2 regions of the Hydrogenophaga sp. FW305-3-2-15-A-LB1 genome follow, and region 1 is predicted to be linked to the other one. Evidence: riboswitches for the same ligand, from Rfam matches in the RefSeq annotation. Region 1 holds a riboswitch; the other holds the start of a gene.
What was found. Region 1 has a riboswitch for thiamine pyrophosphate ahead of thiC (phosphomethylpyrimidine synthase ThiC). Riboswitches for the same ligand answer to the same signal wherever they lie in the genome.
Positions count from the first base shown of each region.

Region 2: linked by a shared signal. The riboswitch ahead of AC3WPZ_RS24550 (purine-cytosine permease family protein) and the one ahead of thiC (phosphomethylpyrimidine synthase ThiC) in region 1 are both predicted to bind thiamine pyrophosphate.

Region 1 covers NZ_JBYTAE010000029.1:23,374-37,576, reverse strand. The annotation lists gene AC3WPZ_RS11110 (hypothetical protein) at 1-838, opposite strand, end outside; gene AC3WPZ_RS11105 (acyl carrier protein) at 825-1,094, opposite strand; gene AC3WPZ_RS11100 (3-oxoacyl-ACP synthase III family protein) at 1,087-2,148, opposite strand; gene AC3WPZ_RS11095 (oxidoreductase-like domain-containing protein) at 2,275-2,415, opposite strand; partial or broken gene AC3WPZ_RS11090 (DUF1653 domain-containing protein) at 2,503-2,730, opposite strand; gene thiC (phosphomethylpyrimidine synthase ThiC) at 2,741-4,609, opposite strand; TPP riboswitch at 4,727-4,841, opposite strand; gene AC3WPZ_RS11080 (glycine zipper 2TM domain-containing protein) at 4,935-5,486, shown strand; gene AC3WPZ_RS11075 (spermidine synthase) at 5,536-7,548, opposite strand; gene AC3WPZ_RS11070 (LysR substrate-binding domain-containing protein) at 7,610-8,572, opposite strand; gene AC3WPZ_RS11065 (Rieske 2Fe-2S domain-containing protein) at 8,695-10,035, shown strand; gene AC3WPZ_RS11060 (PDR/VanB family oxidoreductase) at 10,032-11,039, shown strand; gene AC3WPZ_RS11055 (porin) at 11,074-12,180, shown strand; gene AC3WPZ_RS11050 (tripartite tricarboxylate transporter substrate-binding protein) at 12,225-13,217, shown strand; gene AC3WPZ_RS11045 (MBL fold metallo-hydrolase) at 13,300-14,203, shown strand, end outside.
Region 2 covers NZ_JBYTAE010000101.1:942-15,144, reverse strand. The annotation lists gene AC3WPZ_RS24610 (enoyl-CoA hydratase/isomerase family protein) at 62-787, shown strand; gene AC3WPZ_RS24605 (flavin reductase family protein) at 812-1,411, shown strand; gene AC3WPZ_RS24600 (SlyX family protein) at 1,430-1,663, opposite strand; gene AC3WPZ_RS24595 (hypothetical protein) at 1,800-2,318, shown strand; gene AC3WPZ_RS24590 (hypothetical protein) at 2,484-2,969, shown strand; gene AC3WPZ_RS24585 (glycine zipper 2TM domain-containing protein) at 2,982-3,569, opposite strand; gene AC3WPZ_RS24580 (MOSC domain-containing protein) at 3,709-4,254, shown strand; gene AC3WPZ_RS24575 (thiamine phosphate synthase) at 4,256-5,185, opposite strand; gene AC3WPZ_RS24570 (thiazole synthase) at 5,247-6,059, opposite strand; gene thiS (sulfur carrier protein ThiS) at 6,078-6,275, opposite strand; gene AC3WPZ_RS24560 (FAD-dependent oxidoreductase) at 6,292-7,374, opposite strand; gene thiD (bifunctional hydroxymethylpyrimidine kinase/phosphomethylpyrimidine kinase) at 7,407-8,246, shown strand; gene AC3WPZ_RS24550 (purine-cytosine permease family protein) at 8,273-9,574, opposite strand; TPP riboswitch at 9,651-9,759, opposite strand; gene AC3WPZ_RS24545 (FCSD flavin-binding domain-containing protein) at 9,864-11,141, opposite strand; gene AC3WPZ_RS24540 (c-type cytochrome) at 11,153-11,455, opposite strand; gene soxC (sulfite dehydrogenase) at 11,699-13,042, shown strand; gene AC3WPZ_RS24530 (c-type cytochrome) at 13,044-14,180, shown strand.

The sequences.
Region 1 (14,203 bases):
AGGCGATCAGGCCCACCACCTTGCCTTCGCGGCGCGCCACGCGCACCACGAGCGAACGCCGGGGGTTGCCCAGCAGCCGCTGCTGCAGGTAGCTGCTGTCGCGGCGCAGGTGCACGCTGGCCGGATCGAGGGTGTCGGGCACGGCCAGTGCCGGGTCGAGCTGGGTGGTGTTTTCCAGCGTGAGGCCGCGCGGCCGGTGGCGGCGCAGCGCGAGCCGGCGCAGGGCCAGGCCGCCGTTGGCCACGCGCATGGCCAGGGGCAGGCCGGCCACCGCCGGCCAGCGGCGGCGCACGAAGGGCGCGAGGTCCAGCGGGTGGGTGAAGGTCAGGCGCGAGGGCAGCGGCTCGAACATGCGGCGCACGATGCCGGCCGAGTTCTGGTTGGCGCCCACCGCGAGGGTGAAGTCGTACCGCGCGAGCATGGCCTGGTTGAGCCAGATGCCCAGGCCCGACTCCTGCGTCTCGGGGCGCACCAGCAGGTCCATCACCTGGGCGCCCGCGTGCAGCTGGCCGTCGTGCTCGACGCGCAGTTCCTCCACGCCGATGATGGCCAGCAGCCGGCCCTTGGCGCGCAGGCACCACAGGTCGCCAAAGCCGCCGCTGGCGCGCCCGAGCCGGTAGCGCCAGCGCAGGTAGGTGTCGTCGTCCCAGCCGCCGTTGAGGTGCTCGCGGCGCAGCGCGATGACCTCGGGCAGGTCGGCGAGCAGGGCCGGGTTCAGGCCGAGCTGCAGCGCCGTGGCGTCCAGCCCCAGGCTGCGCGCCACCAGCCGGCCGAGCTTCTCGTGCTCGGGCAGGCGGGGGGCGGGCGCCACGGAGCGCCGCACATCAGGCGTTTTCACTCAGCACCCCGTGCACCTTGAGGAAGGCCAGCACATCGCCGATGCGGGTCATCTCGCGCGAGACCTCGGCCGTGAGCTCGATGCCGAAGCGCTCGTCGAGTTCGGCCATGAGCATGAGCGCGCCCATGGAATCCCAGTCGTCGATGGCGTCGCGCTGCAGGTCGGCGTGCATGTCTTCCACGGGCAGGTTGAAACACTCGGCGAGCATGGCGAGGGCATCGCTCACGGACACCTGGGTCTTGGATTTCTCACTCATCGGTGGCACCTCGATTCAATGACAGGCCTTCACCGTCGTCGTGCAGCAGCACGGCGCGGTCGTCGATCTGGATCATGGCCGATCCCCATGACAGTCCGACGCCATAGCCCAGCAGCATCCAGTGCAGCCGCTGCCCCGGCGCGGGCGGGGTGAGCCGGCGCGTCATGGCCACGGCCACCGAGGGGCCGCCGCAGTTGCCGCTGTCCTCGATGGACATCGGCACCCGGTCGTCCGGCAGTCCGCTCTTCTTCATCAGGTGTTTCATGATGAAGCGGTTGGACTGGTGGAACACGAAGGCGTCGACGTCGGCCACGGTCTTGCCCGCGAAGGCCAGCGTCTCGGCGATCAGCGGGGGCACGCGCTTGATGGTGAAGTTGAAGATGGCCGCGCCGTCCATTTCCAGGAAGTGGTGGCGCGGGTTGGTCGGCTCGCGGTCGCGGAAGGCGCCGCCGCGCAGGATCAGCCCGTCGGCGCCGCTGCCATCGGTGTGCAGCACGAACTGGCCGCCGGCCCCGGGCGTGTCGTCGAGCTCCAGCGCGGTGGCCGAGCCGGCGTCGCTGAACAGCAGCACGGTGGCCTGGTCTTCGGGGCTCACGAAGCGGCTGGGCGTTTCGCCATGCAGCATCAGCACGCGCTGGTGGCCCCCGGCGCGCAGCATCGCGGCCGCGATGTACAGGCCATAGGGATAGCCGGAGCAGCCCAGGCCGACGTCGAACGCGGCGCAGGTGTCGGGCAGGCCCAGGCGCTGCTGCAGCAGGCAGCTGGAGGAGGGCAGGAAGTGGTCGGGCGTCTGGGTCACGAAGATCAGCGCGCTCACGCTCTCGGGCGCCCAGCCCAGGCGCTCCATCAGCCGCGTGGCGGCGCGGTGGCACAGGTCGGCCGAGGTGATGGACGGGTCCACCACGCGGCGTTCGCGCACGCCGGCCATGGCCACGACCTTGCGCACGTCCTCCGGCGGGAAGCCCAGGGCCGGGTCGAGGTTGTCCACGACCATCGGAGGCAGGCACGTGCTGATGCCTGCGATGCGGAAACCGCCGATGTTCGATTGACTCACTCGACTTCCCTCTTTGATTCGGTCGCGTCCCCTGGGCGCTGAGGCGGGGCGCTGGTTTTGTACCCCGACCAGTATACGGAAGGGCCCCGGGCCGAGGCGCCGCCCGGGCCCGGGGCCGGTCAAATGTCACAAAAGGCGGGCCAGCGCGTCCTCCCGCCAGTGGTGCAGGGCGGTGTAGAAGCCTTCCCAGACGCAGCCGTTGCAACCCCGCCCGCAGCAGGTGGCGGGCTCGGGCGGTGGCGGGCGCAGGATGCTGTCCAGGTCCATGCCCCGGCGCTGCGCCAGGCCGCGCAGGTGGGCGACGAGCGCCTGCGCGGTGGGCAGGTCGGCCAGCGGCACGCCGGCCGGGTCGTGCCGCGTGAAGCGCGCTTGCTCGCGCCCCTCGAACGTGCCCACCTCCGCGAACATGGCCGCCGGCCGCACCCACAGGCCCCAGCCGCCGTAGAGCGCGCGGTACAGGGTCATGCCCTGCAGGGTTTCGCTGCAGCGCACGGTGTCCAGCACCTCGTACCAGCCGCCCTTGTAGTGGCGGTAGAGGCCAGGTGGCGTGGGGTTCAGCGGGGGTAGGTCGTCGTCGGTCATGGCGGGGAGTTTAGGCGCCGGCCTTGATCGGGATCGACGGCACCGGCACGTAGAACTCGCCGCCCGCGGCCTTGAACTCGGCCGACTTGCCGGCCATGCCCTGTTCGGCGTAGTCGCGCACGTCCTGCGTGATCTTCATCGAGCAGAACTTCGGCCCGCACATGCTGCAGAAGTGGGCTTCCTTGCTGCTGTCCTTGGGCAGGGTCTCGTCGTGGAAGTCGCGCGCGGTGTCCGGGTCCAGGCCGAGGTTGAACTGGTCGTGCCAGCGGAACTCGAAGCGCGCCTTGCTCATGGCGTCGTCGCGCGCGCGGGCGCCGGGGTGGCCTTTGGCGATGTCGGCCGCGTGCGCGGCGATCTTGTAGGCGATCAGGCCCTGCTTCACGTCGTCGCGGTCGGGCAGGCCCAGGTGCTCCTTGGGCGTCACGTAGCAGAGCATGGCCGTGCCCATCCAGCCGATCATGGCCGCGCCGATGGCCGAGGCGATGTGGTCGTAGCCGGGCGCGATGTCGATGGTGAGCGGGCCCAGGGTGTAGAACGGGGCCTCGTGGCAGTGCTTGAGCTGCTCGTCCATGTTGGCCTGGATCAGGTGCATCGGCACATGGCCCGGGCCTTCGATCATGGTCTGCACGTCGTGCTTCCACGCGGTCTGCGTGAGCTCGCCCAGGGTTTTCAATTCGGCGAACTGGGCTTCGTCGTTGGCGTCGGCGGCGCTGCCGGGGCGCAGGCCGTCGCCGAGCGAGAAGCTCACGTCGTAGGCCTTCATGATCTCGCAGATCTCGTCGAAGTGCGTGTAGAGAAAGCTCTCCTGGTGGTGCGTGATGCACCACTTGGCCATGATGGAGCCGCCGCGCGAGACGATGCCGGTGCGCCGGTTCGCGGTGAGGTGGATGAAGGGCAGGCGCACGCCGGCGTGGATGGTGAAGTAGTCCACGCCCTGTTCGGCCTGCTCGATCAGCGTGTCGCGGTAGATCGCCCAGCTCAGGTCCTCGGCCACGCCGCCCACCTTCTCCAGCGCCTGGTAGATCGGCACCGTGCCGATGGGCACCGGCGAGTTGCGCACGATCCAGTCGCGCGTGGTGTGGATGTTGCGGCCGGTGGAGAGGTCCATCACGTTGTCCGCGCCCCAGCGGATCGCCCACACCAGCTTGTCTACTTCCTCCTCGATGCTGGAGGTGACGGCCGAGTTGCCGATGTTGGCGTTGACCTTGACCAGGAAGTTGCGGCCGATCGCCATCGGCTCCACCTCGGGGTGGTTGATGTTGGCCGGGATGATGGCGCGGCCGCGCGCCACCTCGTCGCGCACGAACTCGGGCGTGATGATCTCGGGGATGCGCGCGCCCATGGGGTTGCCGCGCAGGCGCGCTTCGCGCGCCGCGTCGCCCAGGTACTCGGCCATCCATTCGCGCTTGCCGTTCTCGCGCACGGCCACGTATTCCATTTCGGGCGTGACGATGCCGCGGCGCGCGTAGTGCATCTGCGTCACGTTCGAGCCGGTGCGCGCGCGGCGCGGCGTGCGCTGCAGGCCGATGGCGGAGGCGCGCAAGGCCTCGATGCGTTCGGCGTCGCGGGCTTCGTGTTTCACACCATCGTCCAGCGCCTGGCGCGCGCGGCCCTCGTAGGTTTCGGTGTCGCCGCGCGCGGCGATCCAGGCACCGCGCGCCTCGGGCAGTCCGCGCGTCACGTCGATCGCGGCCGTCGGTTCCGAGTACGGGCCCGAGGTGTCGTACACCACGACGCGCTCGCCGTTGGTGAGCGCGATCTCGCGCATGGGCACGCTCACGCCGGGCAGCTGGCCGGGCACGTGGATCTTGCGGGAGGCGGGAAAGGGTTCGCGGCTGAGCGCGAGCGAGGCGGTGGGGATCTTGTCGGGGGCGTTCATGGTGGCGGTCTCCGGTTCCGGTGGATGGGCATGGATGAATGCTCCGGAGGACCGCCCCAGTGACCGCGTGCGCGGGCGCCGCCCTTCCGCCGGGGGAAGGGCCGCACCCGCATGCCGCCGTGGGGCATGCGCTCTTCTTTCGCCGGTACTAACCGGATCAAGTTCACGGGTTCGGCCGTCAAGCCGTCTCAGCGCCGGACCCTTTCGAGTCCGTGCACCCCGGAGCAGGGCAGAGTGTACGCGGACACGCTTTGTCACAAGAACACGACAGAACAGCGATAGATTGCCGCGCAAGATGGATTCCACAGAAAGGCAGGATGCAAACATGGACAAATCAATGATGAAGGGCCTGGTCGTCGGCGGTCTCGCCACGGTCGTCATCGGCGCCAGCGGCGTCACCGGCTACCAGACGCTCATGAAACCCAAAGTCGCCGAGGTGGTCGAGGTGAAGGAAGTCATGGCCACGGTGGTCACGCCGCGCGAGCATTGCGAGGACGTGACGGTGCAGCGGCAGGCGCCCGTGAAGGACCAGCACCGCATCGCCGGCTCTGTGATCGGCGGCGTGGCCGGCGGCCTGCTGGGCAGCACGATTGGTGGCGGCAGCGGCAAGACGCTGGCGACCGTGGCCGGTGCCGCGGCTGGCGGCTACGCCGGCAACCAGGTGCAGAAGAACATGCAGCAGAAGGACACGGTCGCTTCGGTGGAGCGGCGCTGCAAGACGGTCAACGAAAAGACGCAGAAGCTCAGCGGCTACCAGGTGACCTACCGCCTGGATGGCAAGGACGGCACGGTGCGCACCTCGTTCAAGCCCGGCGCGACGCTGCCGGTGAAGGACGGCCAGGTGGTGACCACACCACCGCCCGACGCGAAGTCGTGAAGCCGGCGCGGCGCAGTTGCAAGAAAGTGCAACGGCGCCGAGCGGGCCCTCAGATCAGGATGTCGAACAGGTTGGAGAAGGTGTCCGTCCACGGCCGGAAGCCCGGGCGCGGTGTCAGCACCTGAGCCCCCCGCAAGGCGGGCGGCAGGTTCGCCGCCTGCGCCGGGTTGACGAACACCACCCACGAGGAGCGCCGGCAGAACGGGTCGCCATGGCCCGACGGCAATTCCAGCAGCAGCGCCACCTTGCCCATGTGCAACGCGGCCGAGGCCATCACTGGGCGCAGGTCCAGGTAGGTGTTGGTGATGTGCACCGCGAGCAGCCCGTCCGGCCGCAGGTGGCGCTGGTAGGCGTCAAAGGCCTCGAGCGTGAGCAGGTGGGTGGGAATCGAGTCGCCTGAAAACGCGTCCATGGCCAGCAGGTCGAAGGCCTGCGGGGCCTCGCGCTCCAGCATCAGGCGGCCATCGCCCAGCACCGGCACGGTGCGCGCGGCGCTGTCCGAGAGAAACGTGAAATGCCGCCGCGCCAGGTCCAGCACCTGGTCGTTGATCTCGTACAGGCGCATCTCGTCGCCCGCCCGGCCGTACACCGCGAGCGTGCCCGCGCCCAGGCCCACCACGCCGAGTTTGCGCGGCCGGTCGGTGGGCAGGCTCAACAGCGCGCGGCCGATGCCGGTGCGCTCGCAGTAATAGGCGGTGGCGCGCTTCGGGTGGTTGAGGTACTGCTCGCCGTGCGTGATGCTGCCGTGCACCATCTTGCGGACCGGGCCCAGGCCGTCCTCGTCCACGCTCTGCTCGATGCGCGTCTGGCTGTAGAAGTTGCGCACCACCTCGGTGTAGCCCTGCACGTAGTCCAGCGAGATGCTGGCCAGGCGCGCGCCGTAGAGCAGCAGCGCCAGCAGCAGGGCGGCGCGCCAGCGCGCGCGCAGCCCGGGCCAGAGCACCCGCACCGTCAGCAGCGCGCACAGGAACAGGCCCAGCGGCAGTTCGAAGTAGGCGTTGAAGACCGCTGGTGCCACCAGGCCCACGAACAGGCCGCCCAGTGCGCCGCCCACCGAGAGCATCAGGTAGAACAGCGTGAGGTGGCGCAGCGGCGGGCGCCGGCGCACCAGCTCGCCGTGGCAGACCATGCAGAACACGAACACCGCCGCACACAGCAGGGCCACCAGCACCGGCACGTCCAGGCCTTCGTTCATCGCGAAGTCCAGCGCGACGAAGGCCAGCGGCAGGGCGCCCAGGAAAAGCGGGCGCACGTAGTAGCGCGGCGCGTCGAAACACAGGATGAAGCTCAGCAGGTACAGCGCCAGCGGCAGCACCCAGAGGAAGGGCACGGGCGCCACGTCCTGCGTGAGGTGGCGCGTGATGGCCAGCAAGAGCATGGAGGCGGTGGCCGCCAGGCCCACCCACAGCAGGCACTCGCGCCAGCTGGGGCGGGGCGCGTCTTCGAGCTGGGCGGTGTGGGCCGTGGCGCCGTTCTGGCGCCGCACCGTGTAGCCCGCCGTGGCCACGCAGACCAGCACGAACAGCGCGTAGCCGGCCGACCACACCCAGGCCTGTGGCTTCACCGCCAGCACCGGCTCGACCAGCACCGGGTAGGACAGCAGCGCCAGCATGGACGCCAGGTTGGACAGCGCGTAAAGCCGGTAGGGCTGCGCGCCCCGGGCCACGAAGGCGCGTGCGTACCAGGCCTGCATCAGCGGGCCGGTGGTGGACAGCAGCAGGTAGGGCACGCCCACGGTGGTGGCCAGCACGGCGAGCACGCTCCAGGTCGGGTGCGCCTGGGCGTCGAGCTTCCAGGACGGATCGGCCACCACAGGCAGGGTGGCCAGGCTGAGCAGCAGCAGCACGCCGTGCACCCAGGGCTGGCGCCGCGCGCTGAGCTTCTCGTGCACCAGGTGCACATAGGCGTACCCCAGCAGCAGCTCCACCTGGAAGAACACCATGCACAGCGTCCAGACCGAGGACGATCCACCGAACCACGGCAGGATCATCTTGGCCACGATGGGCTGGATCTGGAACAGCAGGAAAGCGGACAGGAAAACCGTGGCTGCGAACAGAGGCATGGTGAGGGGTCCTGAGCGACGCGATGCCGGAGTATGGCCGCTGTGCCTCCGAACGGACCGCTCAGGACGCCGCTGGATGCCGCCGCCGGCCTTCGGCGATGAAGGCCTCGACCTCGTCGTCGAACTGCCGCAGCTGACGCACCACGACCTTGCGCAGCAGGTCCAGTTCGCTCACGGTGAGGGGGTCGTCGGAGCGGGCGGGCACCGCCATGAACAGCGAGCAGCGCAGCGCGGGGCGCCGGATGCGGTGCAGGCGCACGGTCTTGTCGCCGATGCAGGAGTGCACGCCGCTGAGCGGGATGACCGAGCAGCCATGGCCGTTGCGCACCAGGTCCAGGATGGCCGTGAGGTTGGCGATCTCGTGCACGACCTGGGCGGTCTTGCCCAGCCGGGCCAGCGCGGCCGAGAGCGTGACGTGGATGGCATTGCCCTCGCCCGCGGTGATCAGGGGCAGGCGAGCGATGTCGGCCAGCGGGACCGAGCTGCCGGGCTCGGTGCCGCCGGCCATGGCCTGGGCCGTCACGAGGTACAGGTCTTCCTCGGCGATCGGTGTGAGCAGCACCTTGTCGGTGGGGGCGGTGTTGTAGACCACCGCGCAATCCAGCTTGCCCGCCGCGACCAGGTCCATCAGGTTGGCCGAGAGGCCGTCCACCGAGCGCATCGCGACTTCGGGGATGTCGTTCTGAAAGGCTTCCACCAGCGGGACCACGATGGTGCGCGCCAGGCTGGGCGGCAGGCCCACGGCCAGGCTCAGGCGGGCCGCCTTGCCGTCGCCCCGCACCACGCGCGGAATCTGCGCCATCTGCTGCAGCACCAGGTGGGCCTGCTCCAGCAGCCGCCGCCCCGCGGGCGTGAGGTCCAGGCCCCGGCCGGTGCGGCGAAACAGCGCCACCTGGAGTTCGGCTTCAAGCATCGCGAGCTGCCGGCTGAGCGCGGCCTGGGTCAGGCCCAGACCGTGGGCCGCCGCCGTGAGGCTGCCCACCTCGGCCACCTTGCAGAAATTCTGGAGTTGTTTGACGTCCATGCGAGCCATGAAAAAAAGTGATGTCCGGTTTCGGTGAATCTACCATTCAAACGCGCGAGACATAGAACTAGATTAACTCTGTTAGCAGAAATACTTGTATCTGATTTCAGGAGTTGACCGCCATGAACGAGCTCGCGAAGCCCATCACCCTCCACGCCAGACCCCGGGGTGCCGACCGCCACCAGTACCTCACCCAGACCAACGCCGGCACACCCGCCGGCGAGTTGCTGCGCCGCTACTGGCAGCCGGTGGCGCTGGTGGCGTCCCTGCCGGCCGGCGCGCCGCCGCAACCGATCCGCATCCTGGGCGAAGACCTCGTGCTCTTTCGCGACGACCAGGACCGCGTGGGCCTGATCGACCGCAAGTGCGCGCACCGCTGCACCGACCTCGCGCTGGGTCGCATCGAGGACGGGGGCATCCGCTGCCCGTATCACGGCTGGTTGTTCGATGTGGCGGGCCGTTGCCTGGATCAGCCCGCGGAGGCCTCGGCCACGGCCAGGCACCGCATCCAGATGAAGTCCTATCCGCTGCACCAGGCCGCGGGCGCGTTCTGGGTCTACATGGGGCCCGGAGAGCCGCCGCTGTTCCCGAACTACCCGGCGCTGCAGGGCGGCGCGGCGCATTGCTACACCACGCGCTGGCTCGGGGAGTGCAACTGGCTGCAGGCCAGCGAAGGCAACATCGACCCGGTTCACACCTCGTACCTGCACCAGCTGGAGCTGGCGGACGAGCAGATGAAGGCGCGCTGGGGCGTGTTCGCCAACCAGGCGCGCCCCGAGCTGTCGATCGAGGACACGCGCTTTGGTGTTCGCCTGTACACGCGCCGGCAGATCGAAGGCACGGACCGCTGCTCCCTGCGCATCACCAACTTCGTGATGCCCAACGCCTGCGCGGTGGGCGGCTTCGAGGGTTACCTCGGTGAAGGGGGCCTCACCATGCTGTGGGACGTGCCGATCGACGACGAGCGCCACTGGCGCTGGGAGTTCATCTTCCACCGCAGTGGGTCGCTGGACACGGCGGCGCTGGAAAAGCAGTACCAGGCGGAGAAGGAGGAGGGCGACCGCATGTGGCGGCGCAAGGACGGCCTGTACGCGCAGAACCGGGAGGCGATGAAGCGCGAGGAGTACCTGGGCCTGGGCCAGTGCTTCTCGGTGCACGACATCGCCATCACCCAGTCGCAGGGCGTGGTCCACCAGCAAAGGGACGAGCACCTGTCGTCGTCCGACATCGCCATCGTGCGCGCGCGCCGCATGCTCGACGAAGCCGTGGACACCGTGCAGGCCGGAGGCGACCCCCGCGGCGTGGTGCGGCAGGCGCAGGAGAACGACTTCCGGGACATGGTGGTGGTCACCGGCGAGCTGCCGAACGCGATGCCCAAGGAAGCGTATTGCGCCCGCTACGCGGCCGATGCCACGCTGTTCGCGCCCCAGACCGCCGGTTCGCACGCTGGTGCGGCGGCATGAGCGCGCTCATCGTGGCCGAGCGGCAGGCACCGGCTCGCCAGGGGCTGGAGACCATTCGCGTGCGCGTGCGCTCGGCCCGGCGCGTGGCGCTGGACGTGCGTGAGCTCACGCTCGAGGCGCTCGACGGCGGTGAGCTGCCGGCTTACACGCCCGGTGCGCACATCGACCTGCATCTGAAGCCCGGCCTGGTGCGCCAGTACTCGCTGTGTGGCGATGGCGGCGACCGCGCGAGCTACACGGTGGCGGTCAAGCTCGAGGCCGCCTCGCGGGGCGGTTCGCGCTTCATGCACGAGGCCGTGGCCATCGGCACCGTGCTCGACATCGGGACGCCCCGCAACCATTTCCCGCTGCTGACGGATGCGGCGCACAGCGTGCTGGTCGCCGGCGGCATCGGCATCACGCCGCTGTTGAGCATGGCGCGCCACCTGCAGGCCGGTGGCAAGCCGTTCGAGCTGCTGCATTTCGTGCGCGCCGCGGAGCACGCGGCCTACCGGGAGCTGCTGGCGTCCGATCCTTTTTCGGCCCACTGCCGGTTCTGGTGCGGCCTGCCACCCGAGGCGGTGCGCGAGCAGCTGGAACGCGCGCTGTCCAGGCCGCCTGCGGGCGCCCACCTCTACCTGTGCGGACCGGCCGGTTTCATGGACACGGTGCTCGCGGTGGCGGCGCGCCACTGGCCGCCCGGCCAGGTGCACCTGGAGCATTTCGCCGCGCCCAGCACCGCCTCGGAGGCCGCCGACAGCGCGTTCGAGGTCCGCCTCGCGCGCGGTGCCCGCACGGTGACCGTGCCGGCGCACATGACCATCGTGGACGCGCTGCGCGAGCAGGGCGTGGCCGTCGAGACCGCGTGCGAACAAGGCATCTGCGGCACCTGCGTCACCCCCGTGCTGGAGGGCGAGGTCGACCACCGCGACGGCTTCCTGACCGACACCGAAAAAGCGCAAGGCGGCTGCATCGCGCTGTGCGTCTCGCGCGCGCGCGGCCCGTTTCTCACCCTGGACCTCTGAGTCCAACCCTTTCCCCACAACGAGGAGACACCCCATGAAAACCAGCCTCACCCTGGCGGCCCTGCTGGGCGCGCTGACCAGCGCCCACGCGCAAGCACCCACGCCCGGCGGCGTGCAGCTCTACGGGGTGCTCGACACCGGCGTGGAGCACCTCAACAACGTGGGTGCGTCCGGCGCCAGCGTGACCCGCATGCCCTCGCTCAGTGGTGGGCAGCTGCCCTCGCGCTGGGGGCTGCGCGGCAACGAGGAACTGGGCGGCGGCCTCAAGGCGGTGTTCACGCTCGAGTCCGGCTTCGGCGTGGACAACGGCACGGCCCTGCAGGGCGGGCGGGCTTTCGGCCGCCAGGCCTTCGTGGGACTCTCCGCGCCCTGGGGCACGCTGACCCTGGGGCGCCACTGGACCATGAGCTTCTATTCGATGCTCGACGCCGACGTGGTGGGCCCGGCGGTGTTCGGCTCGGCCGCGCTGGACCCTTACCTGCCCAATGCCCGCACCGACAACGCGATCGCCTACCGGGGCAGCTTCGGCGCGCTCACGGTCGGTGCCACCTATTCGCTGGGGCGCGATGCCCTGGCGCCGGCCAACTGCGCGGGCGAGAACACGGCGCGCGAGTGCCGCGCCTGGTCGGCCATGGTGAAGTACGACGCACCCCGCTGGGGTGTGGCGCTGGCGCACGACCTGCAGAAGGGGGGCGCCGCGGGCAATTTCTTCGGGCAGCCTCCCGGCACGCTGCCGGCCGCCGGCAACCTGGACCGCCGCACCCTCCTCACCGGCTACGCGAAGCTGGGCAGCGCGAAGATCGGCGCCGGCTGGATCCAGCGCCGGCTGCGGGCCTCGCCGACCCCGCTGTCCACCGACCTCGTGTTCGTCGGCGCCAACGTGCCCCTGTCCGGCGCCTGGAGCGTGGACGCGCAGGTGCTGCAGCTGCGCGACGAGCGACCCGACGCGAACGCCCGCATGCTCGTGCTGCGCGGGAACTATGCGCTGAGCCGGCGCACCTCGGCCTATGCGCTGTTGGGCCGGGTGTCCAACGACCGCCTGGCGGCCTATTCGATTTCCGCGGGCGAGCTGGCCAGCGCCGCACCGCTGGCCGGGCGCGGTCAGACCGGTTTCATGCTGGGCATGCGCCACAGCTTCTGAAACCCACGGCACGTTTTCATCGAACCCCGAACGAGAAGATCCCCATGAACGAGATGCACACCAACCGACGGCGCTTCATCGCGGGCCTTGCCGCGACCACCCTTCCTGTCCACCACGCGCGGGCCTCGGACCGGCTGCCCGGCGTCGTGAAGCTGCTGGCGGGCTTTCCCGCGGGCGGCGCGATCGACGTCGTGGCCCGGCGCATCGCCGAGTTCGTCCGCGGCGTGGCCGCCGACACCGCGGTGGTGGAGAACAAGGCCGGTGCCGGCGGGCGCATCGCCATCGACACCCTGCGCCACGGCCCGGCCGATGGCAGTCAGTGGCTGGTGACGCCGGGGTCGATGATCGTCATCTACCCCCACGTGTACACCCGGCTCAGCTACGACCCGGTCAAGGACCTGGTGCCGGTGGCCCAGATCGCCACCGTGCCGCTGGCGCTGGCGGTGGGGCCGGCCGTGCCCGCGCAGGTCGGCGATGTGAAGGCCTTCGTGGCCTGGCTCAGGGCCAACCCCACGGCCCTGAACGTGGGTTCGCCGGCCGCGGGCAACATCACCCATTTCCTGACCTACCTGCTGCAGAAGTCGTCGGGCCTCCCGTTGCAGCACGTGCCCTACCGGGGCTCGGCGCCGGCCATCGCCGACCTGCTGGGTGGCCAGATCCCCGCGGTCATCAACCCCATCACCGACATGCTGCCGCACCTGAGCGGGGGCAAGCTGCGCGTGCTGGGGGTGACGGCGCGCGAGCGCAGCGGCTTCGTGCCGGAGGTGCCCACCTTCCTGGAGCAAGGCATGCCCGAGGTGCTGGGTTCCGAATGGATCGGCATGTTCGCCAGGCCCGGCACCCCGGCGCCGCACATCGACCGCATGTCCACCGTCGTGCGCGCCGCCTTGCGCACGCCGGCCGTGAAGGAGAGCTTCGCCAGGCTGGCGCTGGTGCCCGCCGAGCTGGACGGCGCCGCGCTGGCCACGAAGATCCGCAGCGAGCTCGCGGGCTGGCGCGAGGTCTCGCGCACCTTCGGGTTCCGGCTGGACGAGTGACCCCGCGGACGCCGCGATCTACACTGCGTCGAGCGGTGATCCTCCCTGCGGGCAGGGGGGCGCCGTCCGCAGGAGCGCTGGCATGAACAGTTTTGGCAAACGGGCGCAGGGCGAGCGCCTGGAGCGCATGCGCGCTTCGCCCCTGTGGGACGGCACGGGCTTTCGCAACCTGCACCCGGTGCTGCCCGGGCTGCGCGACCCCACCGCGCCCCGGCCCACGCTCAAGGAGTTCCTGAGCGCGGGCGACCGGCGACTGCCCGGCGTCGCACTGCCCTCGCTGGACCCGCGCGAGCGCTGGGGCCGCCCGGCCCAGAGCGGCCTGCGCGCCACCTGGCTGGGGCATTCCACGGTGCTGATCGAGATCGACGGCCACCGCGTGCTGACCGATCCCGTGTGGGGCACGCGCGCCTCGCCGTTCCGGCTGCTCGGCCCCAAGCGTTTCCAGCCCGTGCCGCTGCGGCTGCGCGAGATGCCCGAGGTGGACGTGGTGGTGATCTCGCACGACCACTACGACCACCTGGACTACCCCACCATCCGCGCGCTCGCGCGGCACAGCCGCGTGCCCTTCGTCACCTCGCTGGGCGTGGGCGCGCACCTGCAGGCCTGGGGCGTGGCGGCCGAGCGCATCACCGAGCTGGACTGGTGGGACAGCCACCGCGTGCCCGGCACCGGCATCACGGTCACGGCGGCGCCTTCGCAGCACTTCTCCGGCCGCAGCTTCAAGGACCGCAACGCCACGCTGTGGTCGTCGATGGTGATCGCCAGCGAGCGGCACCGCGTCTTCTTCAGCGGCGACACCGGCCTGACCACGGAGTACGCCACCATCCGCGAGCGCCTCGGGCCGTTCGATCTGGTGATGCTGGAGGTGGGTGCCTTCCACCCGGCCTGGGGCGACATCCACCTGGGGCCGGCCAACGCCCTGAAGGCGCACGCGCTGCTGGGCGGCGGCGCCCTGCTGCCGGTGCACTGGGGCACCTTTAGCCTGG
Region 2 (14,203 bases), on a different contig from region 1:
GACGCAGACAAGACGTTCGGCCCCGTCGCCTTGTGACAGCGCCGCGTGTACGCTCTTGCCCATGCACCTGATCCAGACCCTCGATGCGGGCGTGCTCGAACTGCGCCTGAACCGGCCCGAACGCCTCAATGCCCTCACGCTCGCCCTCGCGCGCGACTTGCTGGCGGCGGTGCAGGCCGGCGTGGCCGACCCGGCGGTGCGGGTCATCCTGCTCAGCGGCGAAGGCCGCGCCTTCTGCGCCGGCAAGGACCGCGACGACCCGCCCACCCCCGCCTTCGTCGAGACCCTGCAGGCCCTGGCCTCGCTGCTCGTGCGCTGCCCCCAACCGGTGGTGACGGCGGTGCAGGGCTGGGTGGTGGGCGCGGGCGTCGAGCTCATGCTCAACGGCGACCTCAGCGTGGCCGCGCGCGGTGCGCGCTTCGCGCTGCCCGAGGTGCAGGTGGGCCTGTTCGGCACCGGCGGCGTGGCCGCGCTGCTGCCGCGCCTGGTCGGGCTGCAGAAGGCCAAAGGCCTGCTGATGCTGGGGCAGGAGCTGGGCGCCGTGGACGCCGAGCGCTGGGGCCTGGTGTGGCAGGTGGTGGAGGACGGCGCGTTGCAGGCCCAGGCGCGCGAGCTGGCGCAACAGCTCGCGCGCAGCAGCCCGGCGCTGCTGGCCGAGGCCAAGCAACTGGTGCACCGCGAGCAGCTGGGCGACTTCGACGCGTCGCTGGCGCGCGAGACCACCGTGCACCAGCGCCTGAACCCCTTGGCGGACGCGGTCACCGGCCCCGGCGGCCAGCGGACCTGAGGCCGGCTCTGCACAATGCCGGGCATGACCACCCCGGCACCCGAACCCCGCTTCTTCCAGCCCGTTCCCCTCGACAAGGCCTACCGCCTCATCAACCACGGCCCCACCGTGCTCGTGTCCTCGGCCCACGCGGGCGAGGTCAACGTGATGTCGGCCGCCTGGGCCTGTGCGCTGGATTTTTCACCGCCCAAGGTGACGGTGGTGATCGACAAGGCCACGCGCACGCGCGCATTGGTGGAGGGCAGCGGCACTTTTGCGCTGTGCGTGCCGTCGGCCGGCCTGGCCGCGCTCACGCTCGGCGTGGGCACCGACAGCGCGCTCACCGTGCCGGACAAGCTCGCGCGCCACGGGGTGAAGACCTTTCACGCCCCCGGCCACGAGGCCCTGCCGCTGGTGGAGGGCTGCGTGGCCTGGCTGGTGTGTCGGCTGCTGCCCGAACCGCACAACCAGGCCACCTACGACCTGTTCATCGGCGAGGTGGTGGGTGCCTGGGCGGACGAGCGGGTGTTCCGCGCGGGGCGCTGGCATTTCGATGGCGCGCCCGATCACCTGCGCACCCTGCACTACGTGGCCGGGGGGCAGTTCTACGCGACGGGCGCGTCGCTGCAGGTGGGCGGCGGCTGAGGCCCGCAGGCCTTCGCCTCAGTAGTGCGGCGGCAGTTCGTCGCGCAGGTTGCGCACGGCCGGCGCGGCCTGGGGGTCCCCCTGCTGGCGCAGGCGGCCGACCTCGCGCAGCAGCAGGTCGATCTGCTCCTGCTGGCGCGCCACCAGCTGGTTGAGCGTGTCGAGCAGGTCGTCGGCGTAGCTGGCCTTGATTTCGAGTTCGGTCAGGCGCTGTTCGGTGTCGGCGCCGGGGGCGTGCGGGGTCGTTGTCATCCCCCTATTGGACGACAAGACGGCCTCGGCCGTGGCGCGAAAGCCACTGTGTGTCATCGCACAGACGCTGGAAAGCGGGTGAGCCAACCTTGAAGGCAACCCAGCGCCTTGTGCGCACCCTGCCTGGAGGAGCCCCATGTCCGATGTCCACCCGTTCACCGAAACGCCTGCCTCGACCTGGTTCAACGACACGGTGGTGCAACTGCCCGCGGCGCCGCAGCCCGAGGGCATGCCACCGTGCCACTGGATGACGACCGCCGCGGCCTTTGCCGACACCGGCGGCCTGATCAGCGGCGACGAACTGGCCACGCGCATCCGGGAACACTGCGTGCTGGACACGAGCCTGCGGGTGAGCGAACCGGTGTCGCTCGTGGCGCGCTGGATCGTGTCGCGGGCGGTGGTGTCCATCGACAGCCCGTGGGGCCACCTGCTGCCCATGTTCCAGTTCGATCTGCCGCGCGCTTCGCTGCAACCCGGGGTGGCCGTCGTGCTGGCGGAATTGCGCGGTGTGCTGGAAGGCGCGGAGCTGGCGCTGTGGTTCGTGACCCCCAACGAGTGGCTGCACGGCGAGCGGCCCGCCGTGGCCATGCAGACCACGCTGCAGGCCGTGCGGCACGCCGCCCGCGCCGACCGCTACGTGGCGCTGGGCGGCTGAGCCCGGGCCTTCCAGGCCCTGACCGCATTTGGTGCCCGCGTGCGGCCGGTATGTGCCCCCTGCATGTCGGTGCGTGCCTTGGTTCAGACCCCAGCGCATGGCCTGCGGCATTCTCGGATGTCCTCGCGCACCACCGCGCACGGGACCATCTACCAGGGGAATTCCATGGCCGACCTCTACCTGCCCACCGCCGCACCGATGAAGCGCTTTCAGGCGGCGCCGCCACCCGCCGCGAGCGAGCCCCACCGATGGATGTCGATTGCCGCGGCGTTCGCCGACACGGGGGGACTGGTCAGCGGCGACGAGTTGGCCGACCTGATCCGGCAGCAGGCGCTGCGCGACGCCCGGCTGCAGATCTCCCAGCCGGTGTCGCTGGTGGCGCGCTGGATCGTCTCGGGCATGGCCGTTGCCATGGACAGTCCCTGGGGCATCGTGCTGCCTCTGTTCCAGGTCGATCTGGAACGCGCCATCCTGCACCCGGAGGTGCCCATGGTGTGCGCGGAGCTGGGGAGTGTGCTGCAGGGCCCGGAACTCGCGCTCTGGTTCGTGACCCCCAACGAATGGCTCGAAGGCGAACGGCCCGCGCTGGCCCTGCGGACCCGGCTGACGGAAGTCCGGCGCGGCGCCCGCCATGTGGCGGACGGCGCCTGACGCGACCCGCACTCAGAGGCGCGGTTCGCCGTTCTCGTTGACCAGGATGGTGCGCCTCGGCGGCGAGGTCATCTGCACCTGGTGCTGCACGCCGCGGAAGGTGTAGCTCACGTCCCAGTACTCGGGCGCGCCCTCGCTGTTCACGTTGGTGCAGCGCTGCACGTCCTGCGTCTGCGGGTTGTTGCGGCCCACGTTGGAGCCCACCGCCGCGCCCGCCACCGCGCCACCCACGGTGGCGATGTCGCGCCCGGAACCGCCGCCGATCTGGTGGCCCAGGATGCCGCCGATGACGCCGCCGACGATCGCGCCCGGCACGCTGCGCCGGCGCTCGACTTCCTCGCGCTCGATCCAGCAGCGCTGCCCACCGCCGTAGATGGCGCGCGAGGCGCTCACCGGCACCTCGTACAGGGTTTCCGAATCGCGGCGCCGGTAGTCGCGCGCCACCGGCTGGCCCGGGGCGGGCGCCTGGTACACCGGTGAGGGGTAGGCCTGGGAACTCACGGGTGGGCGGGAGCCGCAGCCGGCGAGGCCCAGCACCGCCACCGCCGCCAGCAGGGCATGACGGTGTGAAACAGGGAGAGGGGTGTGAAAGAGGTTCATGGTCGCTCCTTGTGGGATGGCAGGTTCATGCGTTCCAATGTGCCCCTCGCTATGGGGCGGGTCTGTGCGCCAGGACACCGACGTGGAGGTGGTCCTGGGCTCACTGGAAAACGGCCCGTGTGCTAAAACGGAACGCACCATGAACGACGCCCGAGTGATCGCCGTCCACCGGAGCCGCCTGCACCACTTCTCCAAGGAGCGGGTGCATGCGATCACCCTGCTCGAGGGCCTGGGCGTGCAGGGCGATGCGCACTGCGGGGCGACGGTTCAGCACCTCTCGCGCGTGGCGCGCGATCCCAGCCAGCCCAACCTGCGCCAGGTGCACCTGCTGCAGGCCGAGCTGTTTGTCGCCCTGGCCCACCAGGGGCACACGGTGCATCCCGGCGACCTGGGCGAGAACATCACCACCGGAGGCATCGATCTGCTGGAGCTGTCCACCGGCACCGAACTGCAGCTGGGGGCCGAGGCGCGGGTGCGCATCACAGGCCTGCGCAACCCCTGCGTGCAGATCGAGCGTTTCCAGCCCGGTCTGCTGGCCGCGGTGCTGGGCCACACGGCCGATGGGGAACTGGTGCGCAAGGCGGGGGTGATGGCGGTGGTCCTGCACGGCGGCGTGGTCTCCGCGCAGGACCGCATCCGGGTGCTGCGGGCCACCGTCCCGCACGTGCCGCTTCGGCCGGTCTAGTTCAGGCGTCTGTGTCGCGCGCCAGCGCGGCCGTCCATTCGGCCACCGCCGCGTCCAGATCGGGCGCGGCCATGAGGGCGCGCACCACGCCCACCGAGCGCACGTTGGCGTTCAGCACCTCGGGCAGGTTGTGCAGGTCGATACCGCCGATCGCCATGTGCGTGACGCCGCGCAGCAGGGGCGCGTAGGCGCGCAGGCGGCCCGTGCCCTGGGGCGCGGTGGCCATCTGCTTGAGCGTGGTGGGAAACACCGCGCCCATGGCGATGTAGCTGGGGTTGTGGCGGTCGGCGATCAGCATCTCGGCGTAGCCGTGCGTGCTCAGACCCAGGCGCAGGCCGGCGCGGCGGATGGCGGCCAGGTCTTCGGGGGCCATGGCCTGCAGGTCTTCCTGGCCCAGATGCACGCCATATGCGCCGGCCTCGATGGCTTCTTGCCAGTGGTCGTTGATGAACAGCAGCGCGCCCGTGCCCTGCACGCCGGCGACGGCGGCGCGGATCTCGGCGCGGATGGCCTGCGCGTCGCCGGACTTGAAGCGCAGCTGCACCGTGGGCACGCCCGCGCGCGCCATGCGCACCGTCCAGTCCGCATCGGGCATCACGGCATAGAGGCCGAGCTCGGGCGGGCAGGCCGCGAAGGCGTGCTCGCGCGGGAAGGGCGCCATGTCGAAATCGGCCGGTTCGTCGGGCCAATGGGCGGCGTCGAAGCGGCCGGTGCGCCGCGTACGGGTGGACCAGGCGCGCGCCACGCAGACGGCGTCGATGTCGATGAAGCCGAGTTCGTGCGCGGCCTGCAGCGCGGCGACGAACACCGGGTCGTCGGAGGCGGGCGCGGGCGGCACGGCATGCGGGGCCAGGGGCAGGGCCAGCGTGGCGCGGTGGGCGTCCACGATGGCCTGGACCATCGCTTCGGTGGAGGTGATCGTGGTGCTCATGTGAAACCTCCGTGCGTCGCACTGCGGTGCGAGCTTGTTTGGGAGCGGCCCTGCGCTGCGCTCATGAACCGTGGTGCCAGAAAGGGGTGCCCATCACGGGCGTGCTCGGCTGCGCGCTGGCCTGCGGCTGCATGGCGCCCGAGCGGTGGGCGGCGCGGCCGGCGCACACGGCGTCGGCGAAGGCGCCGGCCATGTCCACCGGCGACTGCGCGAGCGCCACGGCGGTGTTGAGCAGCACGGCGTCGAAGCCCCACTCCATCACGGTGCAGGCGTGCGAGGGCAGGCCCAGGCCGGCGTCCACGATCAGCGGCACGCTCAGGCGCTCGCGCAGCAGGCGCATGGCGTAGGGGTTGACCGGGCCCTGGCCGGTGCCGATGGGCGCGGCCCAGGGCATCACGGCCTGGCAGCCCACGTCCACCAGGCGCTGGCACAGCACCAGGTCTTCGGTGCAGTAGGGCAGCACCTTGAAGCCGTCGTTGATCAGCTGGCGCGCGCAGTCCACCAGGTTGAGCGTGTCGGGCTGCAGGCTGTAGTCGTCGCCGATGAGTTCGAGCTTGATCCAGGGCGTGTTGAAGACCTCGCGCGCCATCTGCGCGGTGGTGATCACCTCCTGCGTGGTGTGGCAGCCGGCGGTGTTGGGCAGCACCGGCACGGCCAGTTCCTGCAGCAGCTTCCAGAACGCCGCACCGGCCTCGGGCTGCGCGGCGCCCTGGCGCCGCAGCGAGGCGGTGAGCATGGCGGGCCGGGCGCGCTTCACGGCGGCTTCGAGCGTGGCGGGCGAGGGGTAGCGCGAAGTGCCCAGCAGCAGGCGGCCGGCGAAGGTCTCGCCGTAGAGCACCAGCGGGTCTTCCTGGGTGAGCGGTGGGGTGTTCATGTCCATGGCGGTGTGTCCTCAGCCCCCGGTGATGGGGGCGATGATTTCGATGCGGTCGCCGTCGTTGAGCCGGTGCTGTGCGTAGCCCGTGCGCGGCACGAACTGCAGGTTGACGGCGGCGGCGAACACGGCGGGCGGCTCCCAGACGAGCAGCGCGTCGGCCAGCGTGGCGCCTTCGGGCAGTTCGCGGGTTTCCTGGTTGATGATCACATTCATGCGAGGTTCCGTTCGTTCAGCGGATGACCGCCAGCCCAAGGGCGTCGGCCAGCGGCGAGTGGCCCTGGTCCACCACTTCGAGCGCGGCGTCCAGCACGGCCGGCGCGATCATGAAGCCATGGCGGTACAGGCCATTGATCGCCATTCTGCGCGGTCCGGTGAGGCGCAGCGCGGGCAGGTTGTCGGGCAGGGTGGGGCGCAACTGCACGCCCAGTTCGACGATGCGCGCTTCGCCGAAGCCCGGGTGCACGGTGTAGGCCGCGCTCAGCAGCTCCAGCGTGGAGCGCACGCTGGCGGGCGAGAGGTCGTCGGACTCGATCTCGGTCGCGCCGATCACGAACAGGCCGTCCTGCTTGGGCGCGATGTACAGCGGGTAGCGCGGGTGCACCAGGCGCGTGGGGCGCGACAGGCTCACGCCCGGTGCATGGATGCGCGCGACCTCGCCGCGCACGCCGCGCAAGGCGGGCCATTGCGGCTGGGCGCCCAGGCCCCGGCAGTCGAACAGCCAGGCATCGGGTCCCGGGTCCACCTCATCGGGGGCGCGCGCCGTGTGCCAGCGCACCGTGACGCCCAGCACCTGCATCTGGTGCGCGAGCGCGGTGAGCAGTTCGCGGTTGTCGAGCTGGCCTTCGTCGGGCAGGTACAGGCCTTGCGCGAAGCGCTGGGCCAGGGCCGGCTCCAGCGCGGTGAGGGCCGTGCCGTCCAGGCGCCGCGCCTGCGGCAGCGAGGGCAGGGCGGCGCTGGTGCGCGCGAGCTGGCCGGCGAAGCGCTCGGCTTCGGCCGCGTCCTGCCGGTGCCAGAGCACCAGCGTGCCGCTCTGCTGGAAGAACACGGGCTGTTCGAGCATGGCCAGCAGCTGCGGCCAGCGCGCGAGCGCGTGCTGGCCCATGCGCACCACGTTGAGTTCGGTGACGGCCGATTCGGCCAGCGGCGCGAGCATGGCGGCGGCGACGCGCGCGGCGGCGTGCGCGGCCTCCGGCCCGCCGGCGTCGATCACCTCGACGCGGTGCCCGCGCTGCGCGAGCGCGCAGGCCAGCAGCCGGCCCATGAGGCCGGCGCCGAGCACCACCGCGTCGGGTTTGTCGGGGGAAAGATTCATGAGGGGCTTTCGGCGCTGCCACAATGCGCGCCATGAGCAACGAAGCGCAACGTTACACCCGCGTCCTCTCCATCGCCGGCTCCGACAGCGGCGGGGGCGCCGGCATCCAGGCCGATCTCAAGACCTTCGCGGCCCTGGGCTGCTACGGCATGACGGCCATTACCGCGCTGACCGCGCAGAACACGCTGGGCGTGAGCGGCATCCATGGCGTGCCGCCCGAGATGCTCAAGGCGCAACTGAGCGCGGTGCTCGACGACATCGGGGTGGACGCGGTGAAGATCGGCATGCTGCACGCGCCCGACATCGTGCGCACCGTGGCCTGGGCGCTGCGGCACTACGAGGTGAAGCAGGTGGTGCTCGACCCGGTGATGGTGGCCACCAGCGGCGACCGCCTGATCGCGCCCGACACGGTGCAGGTGCTGGTGGACGAGCTGTTCCCGCTGGCCACGGTGGTCACGCCCAACCTGGACGAGGCCGCGCTGTTGCTGGGCCGGCCGATTGCCCATGCGGATGAACTCGAAACCGCCGCGCGCGATCTGCTCGCGCTGGGGGCCAAGGCGGTGCTGCTCAAGGGCGGCCACCTGCCGGGCGACGAGGTCGCCGACCTGCTGGTGAGCGGCGACGGGCCCGCGCAGCGCCTGGCCTCGCCGCGCATCGCGAGCCGCAACACGCACGGCACCGGTTGCACGCTGTCGTCGGCCATCGCGGCCTACCTCGCGCTCGGCAACCCGCTGGACCAGGCGGTGGCGAAGGCGCGCAGCTACATCCTGCAGGCCATCGCCATGGGCGCCAATGTGTACACCGGTGCCGGCCACGGGCCGCTCAACCACGGCCACGCGCCGCTCGCGCTGCACAAGCGGCCCCGGGGCTGAGGGGAAGCGGCGCGGCGGCATGAGGTTCAGGCCCTTGCCGGGCTGAGCCCGCCGGCATTGCGCGGCCGCGAGAGCGCGGCGAGCACGAAGGTCAGCGCCAGCGTGGGCAGGGCCGACCCGAGTTGCGGCGCGAACTTCGCGAGCAGGTGGTAGCAGGCGATGCCCAGCACCCACAGCGCGGCGGCGCTCCAGTCCACCGTGCGCGCCGGGCCCGTGGCCACGCCGGTGCCCAGGCGGCCCAGGATCACACCGTAGAGCGGCACGAACACCGAGCTGAGCAGCAGCAGGAAGGGCTCCAGCGTGTGCATGGGCAGCAGCAGCGCCAGGCCGGTGCAGACCACGGCGAAGCCCAGGCCGGCGGCGCGAATGCTCCAGCGCGGGCGCAGGCTGTGCACCGAGACCGCGCCCGAGTGCGCGTCGCCGTAGGCGTTGTCCATTTCGTCGAGCAGGATCAGGCCGAGGGCGATCAGACCGCCCTGCGCGAGCAGCAGCGCGCCCACGAGGTTGGTGCCCGGCTCCACCGTGCTGACCACCAGCACACCCAGCGCGTAGCACCAGATGTTGGCCAGCGCATAACCCAGCCAGGTACCGCCCAGCGTGGTGGCCGTGCGTTTGCCGTGGCGCGCGTAGTCGGCCACCAGGGGCAGCCAGGACACCGGCATCGCGATCACCAGGTCCATGGCGGAGAACAGGCCCATGCCACCGGCGCCGGGCCGGTTCCAGAAGCCTTCGAAGCCCTGCGCCTGCAGGCGCGTGCCGAACTGCCAGGTGAGCCAGGCCAGCGAGGCGATCACCAGCGGCAGGCCGAAGCGGCTCACGAAGCGGCGCACCAGCGTGAGCATGGAGCCGGCCATGAGCGCGGTGAGCACGCCGCCCCACAGCAGGGTGGCCAACAGCTTGCCGCCGGTGCCGTCGAGCAGGCCGCCGGGTTCGGCGCCCAAGGCCTGCTTCAAGATGGCGACCGTGCCCTCCTGCATGATGACCAGCTCGAAGGTGGTCCAGCCGACCAGTTGCGCGATGTTGAGCAGCACCGGCAGGCGCGCGAAGGCGCTGCCGTAGGTGGCGTGCATCAGACCGGCGCTGGACAGGCCGGTCTGGCAGCCCAGGCGCGCCGTCCAGGCCAGCAGGCCGGCGCCGATCAGTGAGCCCAGCACGATGGCGATGACCGCGTCGCGCGTGCCCACGGCGGGCACGAGGTAGGCGCCGATCTGCATCACCAGCAGGCCGGTGCCCAGGCTGAACCAGAGGGCGGCGTGCTCGTGGAAGTGGAAGACCCGGTTGCCTTGCGGCACGGGGGTCAGGGCCTGGTTGGCCGGGGACGGGTTCATCGACATGGAAACGCTCCAAGCAGTGTTGAAGCAGGTGGGCTGGGCCGGGTGCCTCCCGGCGCGGCGCGACGGGGCTTGGGTATCCGGCCTGCTTCCCTGCGCGAGGATTACCTCAATCAGGTTCAAAGGGACTCTCTCAGTCGCGCCCGGGCGGAAAACCCGGGGCAACACCCCTAGCGGATGCGCCTTGCGGCACGGGTGGGAGTATACGTTCGCGAGGCGCCGCGCAGGGCCCGCAAACGGCAACGCCCCGGGGGCACCGGGGCGTTGGGCCGGAAGGCGGGGTCGATCAGGCCAGCGAATCGGCCCAGATGTTGCGCGCCCAGGCCATGGCGTACTGGCCTTCGAGTTCGCTCGCCGCGCTGGACAGGCCGCCCGAGCCGGGCACCGTCAGCATGGTCTTCTGCGCCGCGTCGTACTTGTGCACGCTGGCCACGTGCACCACGTCGGTGGCGGTGACGAAGCTGTAGCAGGTGTTGGCGTAGATCGGCAGCGAGGGCGCTTCCTTGCCCTGCAGCAGCGAGACCACGGCGGCCGCGCAGGTCTTGCCGTGCTGGTTGGCCATGTGGCCCGACTTGGGCATGCCCGGCGCGATCTGGATCGCGTCGCCCAGCACGTGGATGTTCTTCGCGGCCTTCGATTCGAAGGTCAGGAAGTCCACCTCGCACCAGCGCGCGTTGGCCGTGGCCAGGCCGGTCTTCACCGCGATCTCGCCCGCGCGCTGCGTGGGCAGCACGTTGGCCACGCCGGCCTTGAAGTCGTCGTTGAACTCGAACTTCAGCGTGTTGGTGGCGGCGTCCACGTCCACCAGCTTGTGCTTGGGGCGGTACTCGATCAGGCCCTTGTAGTGCTCGTCCCAGGCCTTCATGAACAGGCCCTTCTTCGAGGTGATGTCGTCGTTGGCATCGAAGATCACGACCTTGCTCTTGGGCTTGGCCTTCTTGAAGTAGCTCGCCACCATGCAGGCGCGCTCATACGGGCCGGGCGGGCAGCGGTAGGGCGCCAGCGGGATGGACAGGGCGTACACGCCGCCATCGGGCATCGCCTCGAGCTGCTGGCGCAGCGCCAGCGTCTGCGGGCCGGCCTTCCAGGCGTGCAGCACCTTGTCGGTGGCGCCGGGTTTGGCCATGCCGGGCAGGGTGTCCCACATGAAGTCGATGCCGGGCGAGAGGATCAGACGGTCGTAGGGCAGTTCGCCGCCGCTGGCCAGCTTGACCGTGCGCTTGGCCGGGTCGATGCTGGCCACCATGTCGCGCACCACCTTCACGCCGTGGCGCTTGCTCAGGTTGTCGTACGGCGTGGTGATGTCGGCCATGGTCTTGTGGCCACCAAGCACCAGGTTGGAGATCGGGCAGGAAACGAAGGCCGCGTTGGGCTCGACCAGGGTCACGTCGATGGAGTGGTCGGAGAACAGGCGCACGTACTTGGCGGCGGTGGCGCCACCGTAGCCGCCACCGACCACGACGACCTTGGCGCCGCTGCCGGTGGTGGCGCAGCCATTCAGGAGACCCAGGCTGGCGACGGCCGAACCGGCCCCCAGCGTTTGAACGAATTGACGGCGTTTCATGGTGGGGCTCCTTATTTCTTCTGGGCGGCGAAATAACCGGCGATGTCGGCCAGCTGCTCGTCGGTGTAGCCCTTGGCGAGCTGGTGCATGATGGTCGCGGGCCGCTTGCCGGCCTTGAAGTCCAGCAGTTTCTGCAGCAGATCGTCCTTGCCCTGGCCGGCCAGCGAGATGGCACCGGGCTGCGCGCGGCCATCGGTGCCGTGGCAGTTGGCGCAGGCCGCGGCCCACACCTTGATCTGATTGACCTGGGCCTGAGCCCCCATGGCGGCGGCGCAGAGCACGCCCGCCGCCAGCCATTTCATCGTTTTCACCATCGTGGTCTCCTGTGGGGTGTCGAAACGTAAGTGCATCCAAAAATGTAGCAGACAGGCCTTGCGGCGCCTAACTATCCGTAAGTACGCATATTTCGATGGTTCATGCTAGCAGCGGGGCAGGGCCGTGCTCACGGTGTTAACCCTCAGCGGTACGGGTTTATACTAATCCGAATATCAGCAATCACTCATATAGTCCCTAATCCCAGGCGACAGGCCATCGCCCACCCCACAAGGAATCCCACCGTGTCAACAGACCTGAGTGACGTCATCGGGCGCGTGCTGCCCGCCCCGGAAAACCACCTGAGCACCGAGAAGCTGGAGCAGGCGCGCAAGGCGCGCCGCAGCTTCATGGGCAAGGCCCTCGCCATGGGCGCGGGCGCCGTGACCAGCGCCGCCGCCTCCACGCGCGCCCTGGCCGCCGAAGGCGAAGACGCCATCCTCAAGCTGCCCGCGCACAGCACCGGCCTGGGCCAGCCCGTGGCCACGCTGGGCTACGGCCTGCCCAGCAAGTGGGAAGGCAACCTGCAGCGCCGCCAGAGCCCGGGCCTCACGCGCGTGCCCCAGGCCTCGGTGAGCTTCACGCCGCTGCAGGGCCTGTTCGGCATCATCACGCCCAGCGGCCTGCACTTCGAGCGCCACCACCAGGGCTGGTGGGACATCGATCCCTCCAAGCACCGCCTGATGGTCAACGGCCTGGTCAAGCGCGAGCGCGTCTTCACCATGGACGACCTGATGCGCCTGCCCAGCGTCTCGCGCATCCACTTCATCGAGTGCGGCGCCAACTCCGCGCCGGAGTGGGGCAACGTGGCGCTGCCCTCGGTGCAGTACACGCACGGCATGGTGAGCTGTTCCGAATTCACCGGTGTGCTGCTCTCCACGCTGCTGGAGATGTGCGGCTACGACAAGAAGAACGGCAAGTACGTGCTGGCCGAAGGCGCCGACGGCTCGTCGATGACGCGCACGATCGACATCGACCGCGCGATGGACGACTGCCTCGTGGCCTGGGCCATGAACGGCGAGATGCTGCGCCCCGAGAACGGCTACCCGCTGCGCCTGGTGGTGCCGGGCATCCAGGGCGTGAGCTGGGTGAAGTACCTGCGCCGCCTGGAGGTGGGGGACCAGAAGTGGGCCACCAAGGACGAGGCGGTGCACTACATCGACCACATGCCCGACGGCACGCACCGCCAGTACACCGGCATCCAGGAGTGCAAGAGCGTGATCACGACGCCCTCGGGCAGCCAGACGCTTCTGGACAAGGGCTACTACAACATCACCGGCCTGGCCTGGTCGGGCCGCGGCGCCGTCAAGCGCGTGGACGTGAGCACCGACGGCGGGCGCAACTGGCGCACCGCGCGGCTGGAAGGCCCGCTGCTGCCCAAGGCGCTGACGCGTTTCAACATCGACTGGGTGTGGGACGGCAAGCCCGCCGTGCTGCAGAGCCGCGCGATCGACAGCACGGGTTATGTGCAGCCCAAGATCAACCAACTGCGCGCCGTGCGCGGCACGCGCTCGATCTACCACCAGAACGCCATCCAGTCATGGCGGGTCGCCGAAAACGGCGAAGTCTCCAACGTCCAGGTGTATTGATATGACGACCCCCCGCCGCGCTTCGCGCGACCCCCTCAAGGGGGCAACACCTGCGGCCCGGCAAAGCCGGTTCCGCGGTATTTCTGGAACTTTCCTCGCTGCGCTCGTCATCGGGTTCTCCGGCCCTGCCGTGGCACAGGGCAAGCCCTGGCACGAGCTGGGCCGCGATGCGACCAAGGCCGAGGTGAAGGCCTGGGACATCGATGTGCGCCCCGACTTCAAGGGCCTGCCCAAGGGCGCGGGCTCGGTGGCGCTGGGCGAGCAGGTGTGGGAGGCGCAGTGCGCGTCCTGCCACGGCAGCTTCGGCGAATCGAACGAGGTGTTCACCCCCATCGTGGGCGGCACCACCAAGGCCGACATCGAGCGCGGCCGCGTGAAGAACCTCGAACCCGGCAGCATCTTCCCGCAGAAGACCACCATGATGAAGGTGGCCACGCTCTCCACGCTGTGGGACTACATCAACCGCGCCATGCCCTGGAACGCGCCCAAGACGCTCAAGACCGACGAGGTCTACGCCGTCACGGCCTACCTGCTGAGCCTGGCCGAGGTGGTGCCGGCCGATTTCACGCTGAACGACCAGAACATCGCCGAGGTGCAGAAGCGCATGCCCAACCGCAACGGCATGGTGTTCCATGAACCGCTGTGGAAGCTCGAAGGCAAGGGCGACGTGAAGAACGTGGCCTGCATGAAGGACTGCCCGGTGGAGTCGACCATCCGCTCCTCGCTGCCCGACTTCGCGCGCGACGCGCACGGCAACATCCAGGAGCAGAACCGCGTGATCGGCCCGGTACGCGGCGCCGACACCACCAAGCCGCCGCCCAAGGGGCCGGTGGGCAGCGGGCCGGCGCCCGCCGCCGTGGTGGTCGCGGCCGCCCCGGCGGTGAAAGACCCCAAGGCCCTGCTCGGCGCCAACAGCTGCACCGCCTGCCACGGCATGAGCAACAAGATCGTGGGCCCGGGCTTCACCGAGATCCTGGCCAAGCACAAGGGCAAGGCCGACCTCGAGGCCTACCTGATGGGCAAGATCCAGGGTGGCAGTTCGGGCGTGTATGGCGCGGTGCCGATGCCGCCGCAGCCCCAGCTCAGCGAAGCCGACGCGCGCTCGATCGCGCAGTGGATCGTCAACGGCGCGAAGTGAGGGCCATTGGCCGTCGCAGGGGC